One region of the Streptomyces sp. NPDC056128 genome, then DNA from elsewhere that is predicted to be linked to it. Evidence: riboswitches for the same ligand, from Rfam matches in the RefSeq annotation. Region 1 holds a riboswitch; each other region holds the start of a gene.
The links. Region 1 has a riboswitch for cobalamin ahead of ACFC1X_RS39685 (ABC transporter substrate-binding protein). Riboswitches for the same ligand answer to the same signal wherever they lie in the genome.
Positions count from the first base shown of each region.

Region 2: another riboswitch for cobalamin. It lies ahead of cobN (cobaltochelatase subunit CobN); the one in region 1 lies ahead of ACFC1X_RS39685 (ABC transporter substrate-binding protein).
Region 3: another riboswitch for cobalamin. It lies ahead of ACFC1X_RS35470 (energy-coupling factor ABC transporter permease); the one in region 1 lies ahead of ACFC1X_RS39685 (ABC transporter substrate-binding protein).
Region 4: another riboswitch for cobalamin. It lies ahead of ACFC1X_RS11950 ((2Fe-2S) ferredoxin domain-containing protein); the one in region 1 lies ahead of ACFC1X_RS39685 (ABC transporter substrate-binding protein).

Region 1 is NZ_JBHJVQ010000051.1:20,332-25,914, reverse strand. It holds gene ACFC1X_RS39695 (M56 family metallopeptidase) at 1-779, shown strand, start outside; gene ACFC1X_RS39690 (fasciclin domain-containing protein) at 1,114-1,773, shown strand; cobalamin riboswitch at 1,844-2,030, shown strand; gene ACFC1X_RS39685 (ABC transporter substrate-binding protein) at 2,093-3,184, shown strand; gene ACFC1X_RS39680 (FecCD family ABC transporter permease) at 3,265-4,296, shown strand; gene ACFC1X_RS39675 (ABC transporter ATP-binding protein) at 4,293-5,066, shown strand; gene ACFC1X_RS39670 (LysR family transcriptional regulator) at 5,098-5,583, opposite strand, start outside.
Region 2 is NZ_JBHJVQ010000004.1:260,327-265,909, reverse strand. It holds gene cobG (precorrin-3B synthase) at 1-1,185, opposite strand, end outside; cobalamin riboswitch at 1,241-1,390, shown strand; gene cobN (cobaltochelatase subunit CobN) at 1,420-5,055, shown strand; gene ACFC1X_RS11885 (superoxide dismutase) at 5,177-5,583, shown strand, end outside.
Region 3 is NZ_JBHJVQ010000034.1:24,127-29,709, forward strand. It holds partial or broken gene ACFC1X_RS35450 (ABC transporter ATP-binding protein) at 1-61, opposite strand, end outside; gene ACFC1X_RS35455 (ATP-binding cassette domain-containing protein) at 132-980, opposite strand; gene cbiQ (cobalt ECF transporter T component CbiQ) at 977-1,726, opposite strand; gene ACFC1X_RS35465 (energy-coupling factor ABC transporter substrate-binding protein) at 1,727-2,065, opposite strand; gene ACFC1X_RS35470 (energy-coupling factor ABC transporter permease) at 2,062-2,769, opposite strand; cobalamin riboswitch at 2,799-2,985, opposite strand; gene ACFC1X_RS35475 (potassium channel family protein) at 3,062-3,535, opposite strand; partial or broken gene ACFC1X_RS35480 (chloride channel protein) at 3,626-4,897, opposite strand; gene ACFC1X_RS35485 (hypothetical protein) at 5,175-5,583, shown strand, end outside.
Region 4 is NZ_JBHJVQ010000004.1:273,642-279,224, reverse strand. It holds gene ACFC1X_RS11960 (FecCD family ABC transporter permease) at 1-462, opposite strand, end outside; gene ACFC1X_RS11955 (ABC transporter substrate-binding protein) at 459-1,484, opposite strand; cobalamin riboswitch at 1,522-1,701, opposite strand; cobalamin riboswitch at 1,825-1,949, shown strand; gene ACFC1X_RS11950 ((2Fe-2S) ferredoxin domain-containing protein) at 2,012-2,407, shown strand; gene ACFC1X_RS11945 ((2Fe-2S)-binding protein) at 2,432-3,121, shown strand; gene ACFC1X_RS11940 (SpoIIE family protein phosphatase) at 3,131-5,583, opposite strand, start outside.

The DNA of each region.
Region 1 (5,583 bases):
TGGTGATGGTGGTCGGCACCGCGCAACTGCCCGGCAACCCGCTGCCCGACGGCTGGTCGGACCCCGAGGTGCGGGCGGCGGTGCCCTACGACGAGGTCGTCGGCAAGGCGGCGATTCCCGCGCTGTGCGCCGTACTCCTGGTCTCGGCCCGAGCACTGTGGCGGCACGGCCGGGTACGCCGCCGGGCCCACCGCGCCCTCGCCGGACTGCGGGGCACCGGCGTGGCCGTACTGCCGGACGACGTGCCCTACGCGTACGCGCTGCCCGGCGGACGCCGGGACCGGGTGGTGGTCACCACCGCGCTGCTCGACTGCCTCGAACCGGCCGAGCGGCGCGCGCTGTTCGCCCACGAGCGGGCCCACCTCGCCGCCCGCCACCACCGCTTCCTGCTGGCCGTCCGGCTCGCCGCGCTGGCCAACCCGTTCCTGCGCCCCCTGCGCACCGCCGTCTCCTACACGGCCGAACGCTGGGCCGACGAGGCGGCCGCGAAGGCGGTCGGCGACCGTCGCGCCGTGGCCACCGCGATCGGCAAGGCGGCCCTCGTCTCCCGGGGCACCCCGGTCGCGACCCTGGCCGGCCTCGCGGCGCCCGGCCCCGTGCCGCGCCGGGTGGCGGCCCTGCTGGGTCCCGCGCCCGCCGTCCGCACCTGGCCCTCGCTGTTCACCTCGGTGGGACTGGCCGCGTGGGCCGCGGCCGCCGGAACGGCCGTGTCCGCGATGTCGTCGGCGAACTCCGCCGTCACCATGTTCCTCATCCTGCGGGCCGCCACCCCGCTCTGATGCTCCGTCATGTTGACGGCATCTTCCGGGGAAAGCCCCTGTTCACAGAGGTGCCCGAGAAACTTCCCCACTCGATCGGGTGATCGGCCAATCCGGAACCCGCCCGGCTCCGGATTCCCCGTGTGAGGGAAGAACCGAGACCACACCGACAGCGGACCGCCCGCCTGCGCTCGCTGCCTGCGATACGCAGGGCGGCTCGGCCCCCACGCGGATAGGAACCGCCCACCGGGCGGACAGCTCACCGAGCGGACCACCGCTCCACCTCGACGCGCACCACGCTCCACATCACTACATCAGCGCTGCCTCAGTGCTGCCGATTTGCAGGGAGATATCCATGAACGCCCGTATCCGTCGTTCCGCCGTCGCCATCGTCGCGGCCGCCGTCCTGCCCCTGTCGCTGGCCGCCTGCTCCGACGACAGTGACAGCGGCTCCTCGGACTCCGCGCAGGCCGAGTCCTCAGCCCCCGCGGCCACCGACGACAAGTCCGAGGACACCTCGGGCGGCATGTCCGGCGCCGACGAGCCGTTCGGCCCGGCCTGCTCCACCGTGCCGAAGGAGGGCGCCGGTTCGTTCGACGGCATGGCGAAGGACCCGGTCGCCACCGCTGCCTCGAACAACCCGGCCCTGTCCACGCTGGTGTCCGCGGTCAAGAAGGCCGGTCTGGTCGACACCCTCAACAACGCCGAGAACATCACGGTGTTCGCGCCGACCAACGACGCCTTCGCCAAGATCCCGAAGGCCGACCTGGACAAGGTCCTCAACGACAAGGCGATGCTCACCGACATCCTGACCTACCACGTCGTGGGCCAGAAGCTCGCCCCCAAGGACCTGGAGAACGGCTCCTTCGACACCCTGCAGAAGTCCAAGCTCACCACCTCCGGCTCGGACGAGGCCTACAAGGTCAACGACTCCGCCAACGTGGTCTGCGGCAACGTCAAGACCGCCAACGCCAACGTCTACATCATCGACAGCGTCCTGATGCCCAAGAGCTGACGCGGTCGGGCGCGTCGGCGCCGGGGGCGGGTGAGGCAGCCGCCCGCCCCCCGGTGGCGCGAGGACCCTGTGGTAGCTTGCGGAAGCCAGTCGAACCCACCTGGTGGGTCAGGGAATCCGGTGCGAATCCGGAGCTGACGCGCAGCGGTGAGGGTGACGGGCGGGACACGGGCCACTGGGCGGCGGAGGCCGCCCGGGAAGGCGTTCCGTCCGGTCGATCCCGAGTCCGAAGACCTGCTGGCACCCGCGCCGCGTACGGCGCGGGACGCACCGTACGAACGGGCTTCGCGTACGAGCCCTCGACGCCAGAGGATCCTCCTTGCCCGCCTCCTCGCGCGCAGCGCGCCCCGTCGGCCTCCGACGCCTCCCCGCCTCCCGCCGCGCCGTCCGCGGCCTGGTCCCGCTCCTGGCCGGCGCCCTGCTAGCCGCCGGCTGCGGTTCCGGGACGGACACCGGCGACGACTCCGCCGGGCCGGATCCGGCGGCCGGCTACCCGCGCACCGTCCGTGACTGCGGCCGCGAGGTCGAGGTCGCCGCGCCTCCGCAGCGCGCGGTCTCCCTCAACCAGGGGACCACCGAGATCCTGCTCTCCCTCGGCCTGGCCGACCGCATGGCGGGCACCGCCACCTGGACCGACCCGGTGATGAAGGGGCTGGAGAAGGCGAACGCGGGCGTGCCCCAGCTCGCCGACGACATGCCGTCCTTCGAGACGGTCCTGGACGCCGAACCCGACTTCGTCGCCGCCTCCTTCACCTCCACCCTCGGCACCGGGGGAGTGGCCACCCCCGAGCAGTTCACCGAACTCGGCGTGCCGGCCTACCTCTCCCCGTCCGACTGCGTCGGCAAGGACAACAGCGGCGACGGCGACGGCGTCCGCAGCGAGCCCTTCACCATGGACACCGTCTACCGCGAGGTCCGCGACCTGGCCCGGGTCTTCGACGTCGAGGAGCGCGGCGAGAAGCTGGTCGCCGACCTGAAGTCCCGCGTGAAGAAGGCGACGTCCGGCATCGACGCCTCCGACGTCACCCTCATGTACTGGTTCGCCAACTCCACCTCGCCCTACATGGCCGGCTGCTGCGGCGCCCCCGGCGTAATGACCCGCGCGGTCGGGGCGAAGAACGCCATGGACGACACCCACGACGAATGGCCGCAGGTCGGCTGGGAGACCGTCGCCGACCGCGACCCCGACGTCCTCGTCCTCGGCGACCTCACCCGCAAGTCGCAGACGGCAGAGACCGCCGCGAAGAAGATCGAGTTCCTGGAGTCCGACCCCGTCACCCGGAACATGACCGCCGTCCGCGAAAAGCGGTACGTCCTGCTCAGCGGGCAGGCCATGAACCCCACCATCCGCACCGTCGAGGGCGTCGAACAGGTGGCGGCCGCGCTGCGCGAGTACGGCCTCACCAAGTGACGTCCGCGAGCCGGGCGACGTCCAAGGAACGGGCGACGTCCGAGCGCCGGGCCGCGTCCGAGGGCCGGTCGGCCTCCGGCATACGCGCGGCCGGCCGCCGTGCCTACCCCCTGTGGGCGCTGACCGGCGTCGTCGCCCTGTGCGCCTCCGTGGCCGTCGCCGTCACCATCGGACCGGCGGACATCGACGTGGCCGACGTGTGGTCCGTGATCGTCGCCCACCTCGGCGGAGGCCCCGCCGCCGCGGACGTCACCCCCATCCGCGACGGCATCGTCTGGGACCTGCGACTGCCCCGGACCCTGCTCGCCGCGGTGTGCGGCGCCGGACTCGCCGTGTGCGGTGCCGTCCTCCAGTCCCTGCTGCGCAACCCGCTCGCCGACCCCTTCGTGCTCGGCGTCTCCTCCGGCGCCTCGACCGGCGCCGTCCTGGTCGTCGTACTCGGTGTGGGCGGCGGCGCGCTGTCCGTCCCGGGCGGGGCGTTCCTCGGCGCGGTGTGCTCCTTCGCGCTGGTGATGCTGCTCAGCCACAGCCTCGGCGGCACCCCGGACCGGGTGGTTCTCGCGGGCGTGGCGGCGATGCAGCTGTTCTCCTCGCTCACCTCCTTCGTGGTGATGACCGCGGCCGACGCCGAGACCACCCGCGGGGTGCTCTTCTGGCTGCTCGGCTCGCTCGGCGGGGCCGGCTGGACGGACGTGTGGACCGGCACGGCGGTCCTGGTGCTGGTCCTCGCCGTGTGCCTCGGCCACGGCAGGACGCTGGACGCCTTCGCCTTCGGTCAGGACGCCGCGGCCACCCTCGGCGTCCACGTGGCCCGTACCCGGCTGGTCCTGCTGTGCGCCACCGCCCTGCTCACCGCCGCCCTGGTCGCCTCGGCCGGTGCCATCGGCTTCGTCGGACTGGTGCTGCCGCACGCCGTGCGGGCGCTCACCGGTCCCGGGCACGCCCGCCTCCTGCCGGTCTGCGCCCTCGCCGGAGCCGTGTTCCTGGTGTGGGTCGACACCCTGGCCCGTACCGTCCTCGCCCCCAAGGAGGTCCCGGTGGGCGTGGTGACCTCGCTGATCGGCGTACCCGCCTTCGTCCTCGTCCTGTACCGCACCCGGAGGGCACGGTGACGCTGAGCGCCGAGCGGGTCTCCCGCGCCGCCGGCGGGCGGCTGATCCTGGACGGCGTCGAACTCAGCCCCCGGCCCGGTGCCATGACCGGCCTGCTCGGCCCCAACGGGTCGGGAAAGTCCACCCTGTTGCGGCTGCTGGCCGGCGTGCTCGCCCCCACCTCCGTCGTCGTCACCCTGGACGGCCGTCCGCTGGACCGGATGGGCCGCCGCGACGTCGCCCGGCGGGTGGCCGTCGTCGAACAGCAGGCGGACACGCTGGTGGAGGTGTCGGTCCGCGACGTCGTCCGGCTCGGCCGGATCCCGCACCGCCGCGCCTGGACACCGGCGTCGGCGGCCGACGAGGAGGTGGTCGCGGACGCCCTCGCGCGCACCGGTCTTACCGCGCAGGCCGACCGGCTCTGGCACACCCTCTCCGGTGGCGAACGCCAACGCGTCCAGATCGCCCGCGCCCTGGCCCAGCAGCCACGCGAACTCCTGCTGGACGAACCCACCAACCACCTCGACATCCAGCACCAGCTGGACGTGCTGGCCCTCGTCGTCGCCCTGCCCGTCACCAGCGTCGTCGCCCTGCACGACCTCAACCTCGCCGCGATGTACTGCGACCACCTCGTCGTGCTGTCCGAGGGGCGGGTCGTGGCCCACGGCGAACCTGCGGAGGTCCTGACCGCCGCCCTGATCGCGGAGGTCTACGGCGTCCACGCCGAGGTCACCCGCACCGGCCCGGCCGCCCGCCCGCACGTCCGCTTCCTGGGCACGCTGAGGGGGTAGCGACCGCATCGCCCGCGCGACCTCGCGCGCATCACTCGCGTCCGGGACCGGGAACGCTCGTGGGTGGTTCAGGCAGCCAGTCGCGGGTCGGGTCGTACTCCAGCCATCGACTGCGACCGGCTTCCTCAGCGCACGCGGTGGCCAGGTCGTTCAGCCCCGGGGATCCGTTCCCGACGCGCCACAGCAACGACCAGGCGTACAGCGGCGTGGGATCGACCAGAGGGACGGAGCGCAGCCCCGGGACCTCCGGCAGGGGCACGTCGGCGGGCACCAGTGAGAAGCGGCGCGGGTCCGCCGCCACCTCGGCCAGGAAGTGGGCCAGCCCCAGATTGACGCTCGTGGCCGTGTTCCGGACGCCGAATCGGTCCGCGAACCGGTGGAGGAAGTCGAGCCGGTCCAGGGCGCCGGGTGCCCACAGTGTGCTGTCGCACAACTGGTCCGGCCGCAGGGCCGGTTCGGCCGCGAGCCGATGGTCCGCGCTCAGTACGGCGTCCACCGGTTCGAGACGGACGAGGCG
Region 2 (5,583 bases), on a different contig from region 1:
GTCGATCCGCTCGCCCCGCGGGTGGCCGCAACGGCGTTCGCAGCCGGACCAGTACAGGGGGAGCGGGGACCTGCCCGCGGCGGACAGGCTGTCGGCCGCGTCGGCCCGCACGTCGGCGTGGGACTTCCCGCACCCCGGGCGGCCGATGCAGGCGCCGACGCGCGGCCAGGGGGAGGCGGCGTCGGTGACGAGACCGGCGGCGGAGAGGAGGGCGAGGGCGTCGGCGGTGTCCGTCGCGCCCAGGCCCCCGACGGGGACGACGACGCCGCGCCACGGCGTCAACCGCAGTTCGGCGTCCCGCGTCAGGGCGGCGACGCGCGTCAGCTCCCGCCACTGCGGGCCGGTGAGACGGCCCAGCGGTACGTGCACGCACAGGGCGTCCCCGACGAGCCCGGGAGGAGGCCCGTCCGTGCGGGTGGTGTGCGTCCGCTCCTTGACGTGGGCGACTCCCGCCTCGGAGAGACGGCGGTCCACCGCCCGCGTCAGGACACGCGCCGGTACGGCGAGTTCGTCCACCCGCCACACCCGCGCCCCGGACTCGCGCGCGACGTCGAGGAAGGCCTCGGCCGCCAGCAGCGCCGCCCGGGACGCCTCGCCCGCGGCCACCCGCCAGGCGTCGTCCACCGAGCCCAGCGCGACCAGCGCGTCGTCGTCGCCGACCGCCCGCACGGTGACGTCGGCGCCGAGCCCGGTCACGTCCCCGCGCCCGTCGTCGAGCGCGAACAGGAACCGGCCCGACAGCTCCCGCGCCCGCTCACTCGCGCACAACGCGGCGTCCAGGGCCGACAGCCAGGGCCGTACGTCCCGGAGACCGCGCCCGTCGAGGCCGGACAGCGGTGAGGCGACGATGTTGCGCACCCGTTCGTGCCCCGGCGAGGGCAGCAGCCCGGCCGCGTCCAGCAGCCCGGCGAGCTCCCCGCCGCAGCCGTCGCGCAGCCCCCGCAGCTGCACGTTGCCCCGGGACGTCAGATGAAGGTCCCCGTCGCCCAGCCGCCGGGCCGCGTCCGCCAGCGCCTCGGCCTGTTCCACGCCCAGGACCCCGCCGGGTATCCGTACGCGGGCGAGGGCACCGTCGTCGGCGGCGTGCAGCCGCAGCGTCCCCGGGCAGGCGTCACCACGGTCCCGTGAGACCGCTGTGGCCTGGGAGGATATGGAAGGGAGCGCCGAGGACATGGCGGCGAGCATACCGACCATCACACCGGTGGCACCCCCCGCCCTTCTCGGCGGGACCCTTACTATGCTCCTGGGTGGATCATCCGGTCCGCCCGCCGCCAGACGGCGACAGGGGAGGAAGCCCGGTGTGAATCCGGCGCGGTCCCGCCACTGTGAGTCCGGCCACCCTGAGGGGCCGGACGAGTCAGAAACTCCCGCCGTCTCTCACCGCCCGGGGCGCGGACCCCGAGGAAGGGCAGACGCCGCATGCCGCATTCGTCCGGGGAGCGTGCCTCGCACCCCAGCATCCTGCTCCTGTCGACGTCCGACACCGACCTGCTGAGCGCCCGCGCCGCCACCGGCCCGGTCACCTACCGGTTCGCCAACCCCGCCCGCCTCCCGCTCGACGACCTGCCCGCCCTGCTCGACGGCGTCGGACTGGTCGTCGTACGCCTCCTCGGCGGCCTGCGTGCCTGGCGCGAGGGTCTCGACCTGCTCCTCGCCGACGGCCGCCCCGTCGTGGTGCTCAGTGGCGAACAGGCCCCGGACGCCCAGCTGATGGAGGCCTCCACCGTCCCCGTCGGCCTCGCCGCGGAGGCCCACGCCTATCTCGCCCACGGCGGCCCCGCCAACCTGGAGCAGCTCGCCCGCTTCCTCTCCGACACCGTGCTGCTCACCGGCCACGGTTTCGACCCGCCGACGCCCGCCCCCACCTGGGGCCCGCTGGAGCGCGCGCCGCGCCCGGACGCGGACGGCCCGACCGTGGCCGTGCTCTACTACCGCGCCCACCACATGAGCGGCAACACGGACTTCGTGCACGCCCTGTGCGACGCGGTCGAGGACGGCGGCGGACGGCCGCTGCCCCGTTACGTGGCCTCGCTGCGCGCCCCCGAGCCCGAACTCATCGAGGACCTGCGGGCGGCCGACGTGATCGTCACCACCGTCCTCGCGGCCGGCGGCACCAAGCCCGCCGAGGCGTCCGCCGGCGGCGACGACGAGTCCTGGGACGCCGGCGCCCTCACCACCCTCGACGTCCCCATCCTCCAGGCCCTGTGCCTGACCGGCTCCCGCGCCGACTGGGAGAGCAACGACGAGGGCGTCTCCCCGCTGGACGCCGCCAGCCAGATAGCCGTCCCCGAGTTCGACGGCCGCCTGATCACCGTGCCGTTCTCCTTCAAGGAGATCGACGCGGACGGCCTCCCCGCCTACGTCGCCGACCCCGAGCGCGCCGCCCGCGTCGCCGGCATCGCCGTACGCCACGCCCGCCTGCGGCACATCCCGGCCGCCGACAAACGCCTCGCCCTGGTCCTCTCCGCCTACCCGACCAAGCACTCCCGCATCGGCAACGCCGTCGGCCTGGACACCCCCGCCAGCGCGGTGGCCCTGCTGCGCCGACTGCGCGAGGAGGGCTACGACTTCGGCGCCGGCACCGACGCCGAGGTCCCGGGCCTCGCCTCGGGCGACGGCGACGAACTGATCCGCGCGCTCATCGAGGCCGGCGGCCACGACCAGGACTGGCTCACCGAGGAACAGCTCGCCCGCAACCCGGTGCGCATCCCGGCCGCCGACTACAAGCGCTGGTACGCGACCCTGCCCGGCGAGCTGCGCACGGCCGTCGAGGAACACTGGGGCCCGGCACCGGGCGAGATGTTCGTCGACCGCAGCCGCAACCCGGAGGGCGACATCGTGCTCGCCGCCCTGCGCCGCGGCAACCTGCTGATCCTCATCCAGCCGCCGCGCGGCTTCGGCGAGAACCCCATCGCCATCTACCACGACCCCGACCTGCCGCCCTCCCACCACTACCTCGCCGCCTACCGCTGGATCGCCGCGCGGGCCGAGGACGGCGGCTTCGGCGCCGACGCGATGATCCACCTGGGCAAGCACGGCAACCTGGAGTGGCTGCCCGGCAAGAACGCCGGCCTGTCCGCCGCCTGCGGCCCCGACGCCGCCCTCGGCGACCTGCCCCTGATCTACCCCTTCCTCGTCAACGACCCCGGCGAGGGCACCCAGGCCAAGCGCCGCGTGCACGCCACCCTCGTCGACCACCTCGTGCCGCCGATGGCCCGCGCCGATTCCTACGGCGACATCGCGCGCCTGGAGCAACTCCTCGACGAGTACGCGCAGATCGCCTCCATGGACCCGGCGAAGCTCCCGGCGATCCGCGCCCAGATCTGGACCCTGATCCAGGCCGCCAAGCTCGACCACGACCTTGGCCTGGCGGACCGCCCGGACGACGACGGCTTCGACGACTTCCTGCTGCACGTCGACGGCTGGCTCTGCGAGGTCAAGGACGCGCAGATCCGCGACGGACTGCACGTCCTCGGCAACCCGCCGGCCGGCGCCGACCGGGTCAACCTCGTCCTCGCCATCCTGCGCGCCCGCCAGATCTGGGGCGGCACCACCGCCCTGCCCGGCCTGCGCGAAGCCCTCGGCCTCGACGAGTCCGCCGCCACCCGCACCACGGCCGACGCCGCCGAGGAGCAGGCCCGCGCACTGGTCCAGGCCATGGACGACGCCGGCTGGGACCCCGCCGCCGTACCGTCCGAGCACGGCGAACAGGTCGCCGCGGTACTGGAGTTCGCCGCCCGCGAGGTCGTCCCCCGGCTCGCCGCCACCACCGCCGAGATCGACCACGCCGTGCACGCCCTGAACGGCGGCTTCGTCCCCGCGGGACCCTCCGGTTCACCCCTGCGCGGGCTGGTCAACGTCCTGCCGACCGGCCGCAACTTCTACTCCGTCGACCCCAAGGCCGTCCCCTCCCGCCTCGCCTGGGAGACCGGCCAGGCCCTCGCCGACAGCCTCCTGGAGCGCTACCGCACCGACAATGGCGCATGGCCCACCTCCGTCGGCCTGTCCCTGTGGGGCACCAGCGCCATGCGCACCGCCGGCGACGACGTCGCCGAGGTCCTCGCGCTGCTCGGCGTGCGCCCCGTCTGGGACGACGCCTCCCGCCGCGTCACCGGCCTCGAAGCCATCCCGTACGAGGAGCTGGGCCGCCCGCGCATCGACGTCACCCTGCGCATCTCCGGCTTCTTCCGCGACGCGTTCCCGCACACCGTCGGCCTCCTCGACGACGCGGTACGCCTGGCCGCGTCCCTGGAGGAACCGGCCGAGGCCAACCACGTCCGCGCCCACGTCCAGGCCGACCTCGCCGAACACGGCGACGAACGCCGCGCCACCACCCGCATCTTCGGCTCCCGCCCCGGCACCTACGGGGCCGGTCTGCTCCAGCTCATCGACTCCCGCGACTGGCGCACCGACGCCGACCTGGCCGAGGTCTACAGCGTCTGGGGCGGCTACGCCTACGGCCGCGAACTCGACGGCCGCCCTGCGCGCGACGAGATGGAGACGGCGTACAAGCGGATCGCCGTGGCGGCCAAGAACACGGACACCCGCGAGCACGACATCGCCGACTCCGACGACTACTTCCAGTACCACGGCGGCATGGTCGCCACCGTGCGCGCGCTGCGCGGCACCGCCCCCGAGGCGTACATCGGCGACTCCACCCGCCCGGAGACGGTCCGCACCCGCACCCTGGTGGAGGAGACCTCCCGCGTCTTCCGCGCCCGCGTGGTCAACCCCAAGTGGATCGAGGCGATGCGCCGCCACGGCTACAAGGGCGCCTTCGAACTCGCCGCCACCGTCGACTACCTCTTCGGCTACGACGCCACCACGGGCGTGGTCGCGGACTGGATGTACGACAAGCTCACCGAGGCGTACGTCCTGGACCCCGCCAACCGCGAGTTCCTCCAGCAGGCCAACCCCTGGGCCCTGCACGGCATCGCCGAGCGCCTGCTGGAGGCGGAGTCGCGCGGCATGTGGGAGAAGCCCGACCCGGCCGTCCTGGAAGCCCTGCGGCAGGTGTACCTGGAGACCGAGGGCGATCTGGAGGGGGAGGACTGACGCCCCGTCGGGGGCGGGTGCACGACGCCGGACCTAGGACCAACGGCTGATCAACAATCACCACTGACGCTGTTAGCGTGCAACTGCACATCATTGGCAATAACGTCGGAGGATGTTGGACATGGCGGTGTACTCGCTCCCGGAGCTTCCCTACGACTACTCGGAACTCGAGCCGGTCATCAATCCGCAGATCATCGAGCTGCACCACGACAAGCACCACGCGGCCTACGTGAAGGGCGCCAACGACACGCTGGAGCAGCTCGCCGAGGCGCGGGACAAGGAGCAGTGGGGGTCGATCAACGGCCTGGAGAAGAACCTGGCCTTCCACCTCTCCGGGCACATCCTGCACTCCATCTACTGGCACAACATGACCGGTTCGGGCGGCGGTGAGCCGCTGGCCGCCGACGGCGTGGGCGACCTCGCCGACGCCATCACCGAGTCGTTCGGCTCCTTCGCAGGTTTCAAGGCGCAGCTCACCAAGGCGGCCGCGACCACGCAGGGCTCCGGCTGGGGTGTGCTGGCGTACGA
Region 3 (5,583 bases), on a different contig from region 1:
CCCGCGCCCGCAGCAGTCCGGCCGCCGCGACGCCCCAGGGCAGCCGCAGCCCGGCCTGCCGCGGCAGCTCCGTGCGGGCCGGCGTCGGGGGCGTGGGGCTGGTGCGCACGCCGTCCGGGCCGGCGCGCGCGTCAGTCGGTCAGGGCGGCCAGTTCCTCCGGGGTGCGCGGTCCGGTCGCCGACTCCGGCAGCAGGCCCCGCGCCCGCAGCAGTCCGGCCGCCGCGACGCCCCAGGGCAGCCGCAGCCCCGCCTGCCGCAGCAGATCCGTGCGGGCCAGCGTCGCGGCCGTCGGGCCGGTGCGCACGCCGTCCGGGGTGAGCAGCGCTGCGTCGTCCGACCAGCGCAGGGCGAGGTCGACGTCATGCGTGGCCATCACCACCGTGGTGCCGCCCGCGCGGAGCCGGTCCAGCGTGGCGAGCAGCCGCTCCTGGCCGTCCGGATCGAGCCCGGCGGTCGGCTCGTCCAGGATCAGCACCCGGGGCCGCATCGCGACCGCCCCCGCGATCGCCGTCCGCTTGCGCTGCCCGTACGACAGCAGATGGGTCGGCCGGTCGGCCAGCGCCCCGATGTCCAGCGCGGCGAGCGCCTCGTCGACCCGGGACCTGACCTCCGCGTCCGGCAGGCCCAGGTTCAACGGCCCGAAGGACACGTCCTGCCCCACCGAGGCCGCGAAGAGCTGGTCGTCCGGATCCTGCACCACCAACTGCACCGTGGTCCGCAGCCGGGTCAGCCCCTTGCGGTCGTACGCCACCGGCTCCCCGTCGAGCGTCAACGTCCCCGCACGCGGCCGGAGTCCGCCGCTCAGCAGCCGCATCAGGGTGGTCTTGCCGCTGCCGTTGCGGCCGAGGAGCGCCAGCGCCCGCCCCTCGCGCACCGAGAAGTCCAGCCCGGCCAGCACGTCCGGCCCCTCCTCGTAGGCGAAGGCCGCACCCCGCAGGGCGACCAGCGCCTCCGCCGTCGCCTCGCTCGTCCCAGTCACGACAACGGCCCTTCCAGTACGAGGGTGAGGGCGGCCAGCGCCGCAAGGAGCGCGCCGCTCGCCGCCGTGAAGGCCACCGAGACGCGGGCCTCGGGCACCAGGACCCGCAGGGTGCCGTCGTAACCGCGGCCCGCCAGCCCGGACTGGAGCCGCGCCGCCCGGTCGAAGGCCCGTACGAACGCCGTGGCGCCGAGCCCGCCCAGCGAACGCCAGGTCGCGGCCCGGGTGGTGTGCCCCAGCCGCGCGGCCTGCGCCTCCCGGATGCGGCGCACCGAGTCCAGCAGCAGGAAACTCATCCGGTACGTCACCAGCGCCACGTCCACGACCGGCGCGGGCACCCCCGCCCGCACCAGCCGGGGCAGCAGGTCCGACATCGGCGTGGTGAACGCGAACAGCAGCACCCCGAGCGAGGCCGCCGAGGTCCGCAGCAGCAGCTCACCGGCGCGCACCGGCCCGCCCTGCGCCACCGTCAGGAACCCGCCGGGGCCCCCGACCTGGACCAGCAGCGGCAGCGCCCCCGTCACGCAGAAGCCCAACGGCACCCGGTACGCCCGCCACAGCCGCCGTCCGGGCACCCCCGCCGGGCCGAGCAGCACCGCCAGCGCCGTCACCAGCACCAGCGCCGCGCCCGGCCAGGGCGGCAGCGAGATCGCGAGCACGGTCAGACCCAGCCCGAGCACGGCCTTGTCCACGGGATGGCGGCGGCGCCACCGACTGCTGTGGGCCGCCGCGTCGATCGGCAGCACTCAGTCCCCTTCGGGAGCGTCCCGCAGTGCCGTCGCCGCCCGCTCCTCGCCCTGCCGCCGGCCCCGGCGCACACCGAAGTAGTACGCCAGCACGCCCGCGCCGAGCGCGGCCTGCACCGCGAACAGCGCCGACTCGATCTCGCCGGACGGCGGTTCGTACAGCGGCGAGAACCACGGCTCGTAGTCCGGCTCGATCTCCGTGATCGCCGTCTCCGCCTCCGCGTCCGCGCCGGCGAACGGCTCCTCCTTGTGGTCGCCGAGCCCCAGCACCAGCGGCAGCACCGCGAGCGCGGCCACGGCGAGCAGCAGCAGGGCGTTGATCTTCGCGTTGCGGGTCATCGGGCCACCGCCTCCTGCTCGTCGGACGTGGTCTTGCCCGACCGGGTGAGCAGCACGCCCAGCCGGGTCAGTTCACCCTTGCTGGACTGCACCAGCAGCCGCATCACGATCACCGTGAGCAGGCCCTCGCTGACCGCGAGCGGGATCTGCGTGACGGCGAAGATGGACCCGAACTTGCCGAGCGCCCCGGCGAATCCGCTGCTCGGGTCCGGGAAGGCCAGCGCCAGCTGCACGCTGGTCACGCAGTAGGTGGACAGGTCGGCGACGAACGCGCCGAAGAACACGGCGACCATCAGCGGCACGTCGTAGCGGCGCAGCAGCCGGTAGACGCCGTACCCGGCCCAGGGACCGACGATCGCCATCGAGAAGACGTTGGCGCCCAGCGTGGTCAGCCCGCCGTGGGCGAGCAGCAGCGCCTGGAAGAGCAGGGTGATGGTGCCCAGGACCGCCATGATCGGCGGCCGGAAGAGGATGGCGCCCAGACCGGTGCCGGTCGGATGGGAGCAGCTTCCGGTGACGGAGGGCAGTTTCAGGGCCGACAGGACGAACGTGAAGGCACCGGAGGCGCCGAGGAGCAGCGTGCTCTCCGGGTGCTCCCTGACCTCACGGGTGAGTGACCGGACTCCGTGGACGACGAACGGCGCGGACGCGACACCCCAGGCGATCGCGTGCGCCGGTGGCAGAAAGCCCTCGGCTATGTGCATGGCTCAGCAGACCCTCTCCAGCACCTCGTGGATGGACGACGCGCCCTGGCCGGTCTCCTGGCTGACGGGTACCGCAGTCCGGGCAACGCCTTCCCGGGTCACGAGGACCCAGTGGCTGCCCACGAGGGGCCGGAGCCGGACTTCCCGATTCACAGTGGCGAGGGCCGCACCGGCATCACACCGGATTTCCCGTTCACCAAGGCGTGGCGACAGTAGTGCTCCCACGGGGGTGGTGACAAGCGGGCCTCCTGTCGCGCGGACCCGGCGGACAGGGCTCGGGGCTGCGGAAACGTCAGCCGGACCGGTCCCGTTCGGTGCGCCGGACCACCATGGCGCGCGCCCGCGTGCTGAGCGCGGTCGCGGCGGCGGTGAGGAAGACGAAGCTGTAGGCGATCTGGAGCAGGGTCACGATCCGGGCGGACTGCCCGCTCGGCGTGATGTCCCCGTACCCGACCGTGGCGAGCGTGACCACCGTGAAGTAGAGCGCGTCGACGCGGGTGTGCAGGCCGGTGAACTCGCCCGGCTGCTTGGCGAGGGCGTAGTACGTGGCCGAGAAGATGTGCACGGACAGGATGATCAGCAGGGTGATGACCACACCGGGCTTGGTCTCGGGGCGGTCCACGAGGACGTGGTGGATCTGCCGGAGCAGCAGCGCGGCCACGACGGCCAGCAGCAGGGAGCACAGCACCCAGCTCAGCACGGGCCGGTGCGGCCCCAGATGGTCGAGGGGGAGCAGGAAGTAGGCCACGACCACCGCCACCGCCACGCAGACGCGTACGACCCAGGGCCGGGCGGTGTGCCAGGCGGTACGGGTCGGTACGGTCCGGCGCTCCGTCACCCGGTCGTTCCCGTCGTCGGGGGGGTGGGCCGCTTCCGGTTCCGTCCGGCGCACCACCTGGGAGACGACGAAGGAGACCACCGACGCGGTGACGATCAGCGGCATCTGGTCGTACGCGTCCCCGCCCATCAGCAGCACCGCCAGGACCGCGCTGGACAGCGGCAGCCCCGTCACCGCGGCCGCCGCGGCGGAGATGCCGAGGGCGAGCGCCGGGGTCGCGCCGAAGCCGGGCAGCCCGGAGCAGGCCATGGCGGTGGCCGTGCCCAGCAGCACCGCCGGGAAGATCGGGCCGCCGCGCAGACTGCCCAGCGCGATGCCCCAGGCCAGCCCCTTGCACGCGACCAGGGCGATCAGCGCGCCCACCGGCCAGGCGTGCGGGTGGGCGGCGAGCTGGGCGAGGGTGGCCTGGCCGGACAGCGCGGCCTCGGCCGGAGAGCGGCCGGTGATCAGCGCGTACGCGGCGACGCAGACACCGACGGCCGTGGCGCAGACGACGGTGCGGACGGCCGTGTGCCGCCGGGTCCAGGAGACGGTGCGGTGCCCCAGCTCGCGGGCCAGCGTGATCAGCACGGCGATCAGCGCCGCCGTGGGGATGCCCCAGAGGAAGTCACCGGCGTCCGGGTTGGCGGCCGGTGGCACGTCGTGCAGGGCGAGCGCGCCGATCTTCAGCCCGGTCCACTGCCCGAAACCGGTGAAGACCAGGGCGCCGGTGGCGCTGGCCAGCAGACAGGGCAGCAGCAGGACGACCAACTGCGCCCCGGCCAGCCCCGCGCCCTCGATGAGCAGCACGGCCGCGGCCACCGGACCGCCGAGGATCGTGGAGATCGCGGCGGTGGAACCGGCCGTGGCGAGGATCGCGCCGGCCCGCTGGTCGCCGCCCGCGCCCGCCCGCCGCACCGCGAGCAGCGCGAGCCCGCTGCCGACGGCCATGAGCGGGGCCTCGGGACCCAGCACCACACCGAGCGGCAGGGTGGCCAGCGCGGCCAGGACCGCGCCGGGCAGCGCCCGGGGACCGACGGGCGGCCCGCCCAGACCGTTCACCGGCAGATGGCCGCCGCCGCCGGGCATCCGGGTCACGATCGGCGCCAGGACCAGCCCGGCCAGCACCAGCGCGGGCAGCGGCCACCACCAGGGCGGGGTGTCGTACCCGGCCGCCTCGGGCAGCGAGGTCCACACCCAGTGCTGCAACTGGTGCTGGAGGCCGACGAAGAAGAAGCAGGCCAGCGCGATCGGCACGCCCAGCAGCACGCACAGCAGCAACAGCCGCCGGTAGCCGGGGCTGAGCAGCATGTGCCGCAGCGACTGCTCGGCCCGGCCCGGGGCGGAGTTCGCCGGCGCCGGCCGACTCGTCACGTGCCCTCCTTCGTCCGCTCCGGCGGGTGCCGCTCAGTTAACGCGAGGGCGCGGGCGGTCGCATGCGCACGCAGGGCCGCCGTTCACCCGTCCGGCGGACCCGCGTGGCCGGGCGGTCCCGGGCCCCGCAGGCTCGGAAAGGACCTGCCGGCGCCGGCCCCGCCGCTCGCGGGCCGAGGCCCCGTACGGGGGCCGTGCAGAAAGGAGCGCGCACATGACCCAGCACGCCGAACCCACTCCCGGACGCCCGTCCCACGGCGGCGAAGGCACCTGGTCCCAGCGCTCGGCCGACCGCTCGGGCGGCTGGGTCACCGGAGGCGTCGTCTTCGCCGGCGTACTGCTGCTGCTGAGCGGCGCCCTCGCCGTCCTCCAGGGCATCGCGGCCATCGCCGAGGACGACGTGTACGCCCGGATCGGCACGTACGTCTACGAGATGAGCCTCACCGGGTGGGGCATCGTCCACGTCGTCCTCGGCGCCCTCGTCGCCGTCACCGGTTACGGCCTGCTGAAGGACATGGCCTGGGCGCGGGTCGCGGGCATCGTCCTCGCCTCGCTGAGCCTGGTCGCGCAGTTCCTGTTCCTGCCGTACGCACCCGTCTGGGCCGTGATCGTGATGGCGATCG
Region 4 (5,583 bases), on a different contig from region 1:
GGCGAACGCGGCGGCGGACAGCGACAGGGGACCGAGGAAGCCGACGCCGAAGACGATGACCGAGACCGCGCCGAGGGAGGCGCCGGAGGAGACGCCGAGCAGGTACGGCTCGGCGAGCGGGTTGCGGACCAGCGCCTGGAGGGCGGTGCCGACCACCGCGAGACCCGCTCCGGTCACCGCTCCCAGCAGGACGCGCGGCGCCCGTACGTCGAGGACGATGGTCTCCCGCGCGCGGGACCAGTCCGGTTGGGTGAAGTCGGCGCCCAGGGCGTGCGTCACGATCCCCCAGACCTGGCCGGGCGGCACCTGGACCGAGCCGATGGCCAGCCCGGCCGTCACGGAGGCCACCAGCAGGGCCGCCAGCGCGAGCGACGTCCCCGCCATCGTCGTACGCCCCGCCCGGCGCGACCGGGCGGCCGACGGATCCTGTTCTGCTACCGCCTTGGTGGCGGTGCCCGTCACCGGAAGCTCTCGGGGTGCAGTCCGCGGGCGAGGTCACCGACGGCGTACGCCGACCGGATGCCGACCAAGGTCGCGGTCAGCGGCAGGACGACGAACCGCTTGTTCTTGACGGCGGGGACGTCGGCGAGGGCCGGCTGGGAGAGCAGGAACTTCTTCTTCTGCTCGACGCTGCCGGCTCCGGCGTAGTCGTAGATCGCGATGACCTCGGGCCTGCGCTCGACGACCTGTTCCCAGGAGACGTCGCCGAACACCTCGTCGAGGTCGCCGAAGACGTTCTTGCCGCCGGCCAGCCGGATCAGGTCGGTGCCCAGGCCCTTGCCGCCCGCGGTGAAGGCGCTCTTGTCGCCGCTGTCGTAGACGAAGACCGGCACCTCCGGTTCGCCCTTCACGGCGGCGGACGCCTTGGCCACGCGGCTCTTCAGGTCGGCGATCAGCTTGTCGGCGCGGTCGGGGACGCCGAAGACGCTCGCGACGGTACGGATCTCGGCGTAGGTGTCCTCCATCGTCACCCGCCTCTTGCCGCAGTATTCGCGGTTGAGGTAAGTGTCGATGCCCGCGTCGGCGAACGCCTTGCGGGAGCGGCCCTCGTTCTCGGCGAAGGCGCTGCCATAGCCGCCGTAGACGAGGTCGGGCTCGGCGTCGAGGATCTTCTCGAACGACGGTTCCCGCTCGGCGAGTTCGGGAATCGCCTCGTAGTCCTTCTTCAGCTCCGGCAGGACGGCCGAGTCGGGGAAGGCGGTGCCGACCATGCGGTCCTTCAGACCGAGCGCGAGCATCAGCTCCGCGGGGTGCTGATGGATGGTGACCACGCGGGACGGCGGCTTCTCGTAGGTCGTCTTCACACCGCAGTTGTCGATGGTGACGGGGAAACCGGCGAGGGACGACGCCGATGCCGAATCGTCCTTGCCGGCGTCACCGGCCCCGTCGGACGAGCCGCACCCGGCGGTCGCCAGGGCCGCCGACAGGGCGAGCGCCGCGGCCGTGCCGCGCAGGCTCCGGCGGCGTCGGGCAGGGGAGAACAGGGCTGACACGTAAGCCTCCTGGGGAGTCCGCGCTCCTCGGATCGGGCCCGCGACAGGCCAGTGTCCTGACTCCCGGGCCGACGGCCCCCGGCTGCCCGCCCGGTGGGCGCGGGGCAGGTCGAGGGCGTGATGCCCGGTCACAGTGGCGGGACCGTGCCGGATTCGCACCGGCTTCCTGTCTCCCGTCGCGGCTATGACCTGGCGATATTACGTTCCTTTGAGCCGGGCGCAAAGCGCGGGTGTTCAGCGGGCACGCGGTGCCCGTCCACGGGGCGGGGCCCGCTGACAGCTCCGGCGACGGGATGCGAGGATGCCCGGAGCAATTGGGCGACGGCGGCCCGAGGAAGCCGGTGCGATTCCGGCGCGGTCCCGCCACTGTGATCGGCGAGCGAGCCCCCACACGACCACTGCCCGCACCGGGTGGGAAGGGGTGGGGCGAGCGACGACCCGAGAGCCAGGAGACTCACGCGGTCGCCTCCTCGACGGACCACCGGGGCGGATCTCCCCGGGGAGAGGGACGATGCCGTATGCCCGCCCAAGCCGGCCCGGCCGAAGCGACGCCCGGCGTACCCGCGGACCCGACGCCCTCACGCGTCGTCGTCTGCCGGGACTGCTGCTGCGGCACCCCGAAGATCATCGGCGTCGACCACGCGGCGCAGACGGCGCGTCTGCGGGCCCGGGTGCCCGTGCGGGTGTCGGACTGCCTCGACGTGTGCGAACAGGCCAACGTGATCGTCGTCCAGCCCTCCGCGGCGGGCCGCGCCGCCGGTGCCCGCCCCGTCTGGCTGGGACTGGTCAACGACCCGGACGCCACCGAGGACATCGCCGACTGGGTCAGCGCCGGCGGCCCCGGCGTCGCACCGCGGCCGGACATCCTCGACCTGTACGCCATCACGCCCCCGCGACGCGGTACGGCCTCCTGACTCAGCGCTCACGAGGAGCAACCGGTGTCCGGAAACGTTCAGGCGCCGCCCGCCGACGTCACCGCCGCCCTGCACGACGTGGCCGCCCTCGGCGGCTTCTTCGTCCTGCGCGTCGGCGGCGAGGACGCGGGCTGGCATCCGCTCCACCTCTCCTACGCGCGGGGATTCACCGACCTCGCCGAGGCCGTCGCGGACCGCCACCGCGCGCCCGAACCGCGGATCGGCGTGTCCATCGCCCACCTCGGCCACGCGGCACGCCTCTGGTCGCCCGCCCTGGCCTGCGTACTCCTGCACGGCATCGTCCTGGACCTGAGCCGGCTGGAGCGGGCCGACGACGGCCCGGCCCTGCGCATGCCGTACCCCGCCGGTCTGCGCGGCGGCGGGGCACGTCCGTCTCCCGCCCGCGCGCTGTACGAGCAGGTGACGGCCCACCTGGAGGCGCTGGCCCAAGGGCTCCGCGTGAAGGTCGCGCCACGACTGCTGGACGGCAACGCGGCCTCGGCGCTCGTCGAGGCAGCCCGCGCCCTGCTGGCGGCCCACCCCGCGCTGCGTGAGCCGCTCACCGGCCTCACCACCGAGCTGCTGAACACCGGACGGCTCGTGGGCACCGGAGAGATCACCGGACCGGATCTCACGTTCCGGCGCCGCAGTTGCTGCCTCTACTACCGCGCGCCGAACGGCTCGAAGTGCGGCGACTGCTGTCTGGCGGGGTAGCGGGGGCGGTCACCGGCCGTCGGGGCCGAGGGCGTTCAGCAACTGTTCGGTCCAGATGACCTTGCCCTGCGCGTGGTACCGGGTGCCCCAGCGCTGGGCGCACTGGGCGACGAGGAACAGGCCGCGGCCTCCCTCGTCGGTGGTGGCGGCCATGCGCAGGTGGGGTGCCGTGCTGCTGCCGTCGGAGACCTCGCAGATCAGGCTGCGGTCGAGCAGCAGCCGGACGCGCACCGGTTCCGCCGCGTGCCGGATGGCGTTGGTGACCAGCTCGCTGAGGATCAGCTCGGTGGTGAACGCCGTCTCCTCCAGGCCCCACTCGCTGAGTTGGCGCGTCGCGTCGGCCCGGACGCCGGCGACGGCCGCCGGGTCGCGCGGCACGTGCCACTCGGCGACCCGGTCGGCGGGGAAGGCCCGGGTCCGGGCCACGAGGAGGACGATGTCGTCATCGGGGCGGTCGGGGAGCAGCGCGTCCAGCAGCGCGGCACAGGTCTCGTCCGGTGTCCGGTCCGCGTCGGCGAGTCGGCTGCGGAGCAGGTCGAGGCCCGCCTCGATGTCCCGGCCCCGGTCCGTCACCAGCCCGTTGGTGAACAGGACGAGCCGACTGCCCTCGGGGAGCCGGAACTCGGCCGGCGTGAAGGGCAGGCCACCGAGGCCCAGCGGAGGGCCGGGCGGCAGCTCGGGGAAGTCCACGCTGCCGTCCGGGCGGACGACGGCCGGCGGCGGGTGCCCGGCGCGGGCCATGGTGCAGTCACCGGAGACCGGGTCGTACACGGCGTAGAGACAGGTGGCACCGACGATGTCCGAACCGCTGCTCGTCCCGGTGCGGTCCCGGTCGAGGCCGGCCACCAGTTCGTCGAGGTGGCCGAGGAGTTCGTCGGGAGCCATGTCGAGACCGGCGAAATTCTGCACGGCGGTCCGCAGCCGGCCCATGGTGGCCGCGGCGTGCAGACCGTGACCGGCCACGTCGCCCACCACGAGGGCGACCCGCGCGCCGGACAGCGGGATCACGTCGAACCAGTCGCCGCCCACGCCCGCCTGCGCCGGCAGGTAGCGGTAGGCGATGTCGAGGGCGTTCTGCACCGGCAGCCCGTGCGGCAGCAGGCTGCGCTGCAGAGCCACCGCGACGGTGTGCTCGCGGTGGAAGCGCCTCGCGTTGTCGATGGCGACCGCGGCCCGCGACGCCAGTTCCTCGGTGATGGACAGGTCCTCCCGCGTGAACGGCTCGGAGCCCGCACCGCGCCAGAAGTTGGCCACGCCGAGCGCGACGCCCCGGGCGCTCAGGGGAACCGAGATCAGTGAGTGGATGCCGTATTCGAGGACCCTGGGGGCGCGGACGGGATCCTGGTGCTGCCAGCAGGTCTCCGCGCGCAGGTCGGCGATGAGCACCGCGTGACCGGTGTCGAGGCCCGTCGTGGCGGGCGTACCGGGCCGAATGACGACCGCCTCGCCGACCGGGATCAGCGGAACGTCGTCGCGGACGCCGTGCCGGGCCACGCGGTGCATGACCAGGTCGCCCGGGGCGGGCTCCTCGCCGCGCCGCACCGCGTCCAGCAGTTCGACGGTGACGAAGTCCGCGCAGCGGGGCGTCGACGCCTCGGCCAGCTCCTCGGCGGTGCGCACCACGTCCAGTGTGGTGCCGATCCGGGCACTCGCGTCGTAGAGGAGCTCCAGCCGCTTGTGGGCGCGCTCCGCCCTGCTCCGCTGGAGGTACAGCTCGGTGGTGTCCCGCAGCGTGGCCACGGAGCCCGAGGCCACGTCGTCCCGGTCCACCCGGCGCAGGCTGACCGCCAGGAGCCGGTCCCCGGCCGTGTGCATCTCGTCCGTGCGGGTGTCGCCCGAGGCGAGCAGCTCGACGATCCCCGGGTCCAGTCCGAGGCGGCCGAGGGGGAGCCCCTCGCACTTCTCGGGGAGACCGAGGAGGCGCCGCGCCTCGTCGTTGGCGAGTACCAGGCGGTCGCCGTCGACGATCAGCACACCCTCCCGGATGGTGTGCAGCACCGCGTCGTGGTGCTCGTACATGCGGGTGATCTCGACCGGTCCGAGACCGTGGGTCTGCCGCCGCAGCCGCCGGCTCACCAGGGCCGCGGCGCCGAGGGCCAGTGCGAGTGAGGCGGCGCCCGCGGCAAGGAGGGCGGGCAGTTGGCGGTGGGCCGACTCGTTGACGTTGGTGATCGTGATGCCGACGGCCACACCGCCCACCACGCGGCCGTCCGCGTCCCGCACGGGGACGTCGGCGTTCACCGTCGGGCCCACGCTCGTGTCGAACGACCGGGTGACCGTCCGGCCGCCGAGGACCTCCTCCAGCAGTCCCGGTGGGCCGACGACGCGCGTCCCGATCAGCGCCGGGTCGGGGTGGGTGAGGCGGATGCCCTCGTCGTCGAAGACCACGACGTAGTCGACGTCGGAGGCCTCGCCGACCGCCTGGGTACGGGGCTGGAGCACCGCGGTGGGGTCGTCTCCCG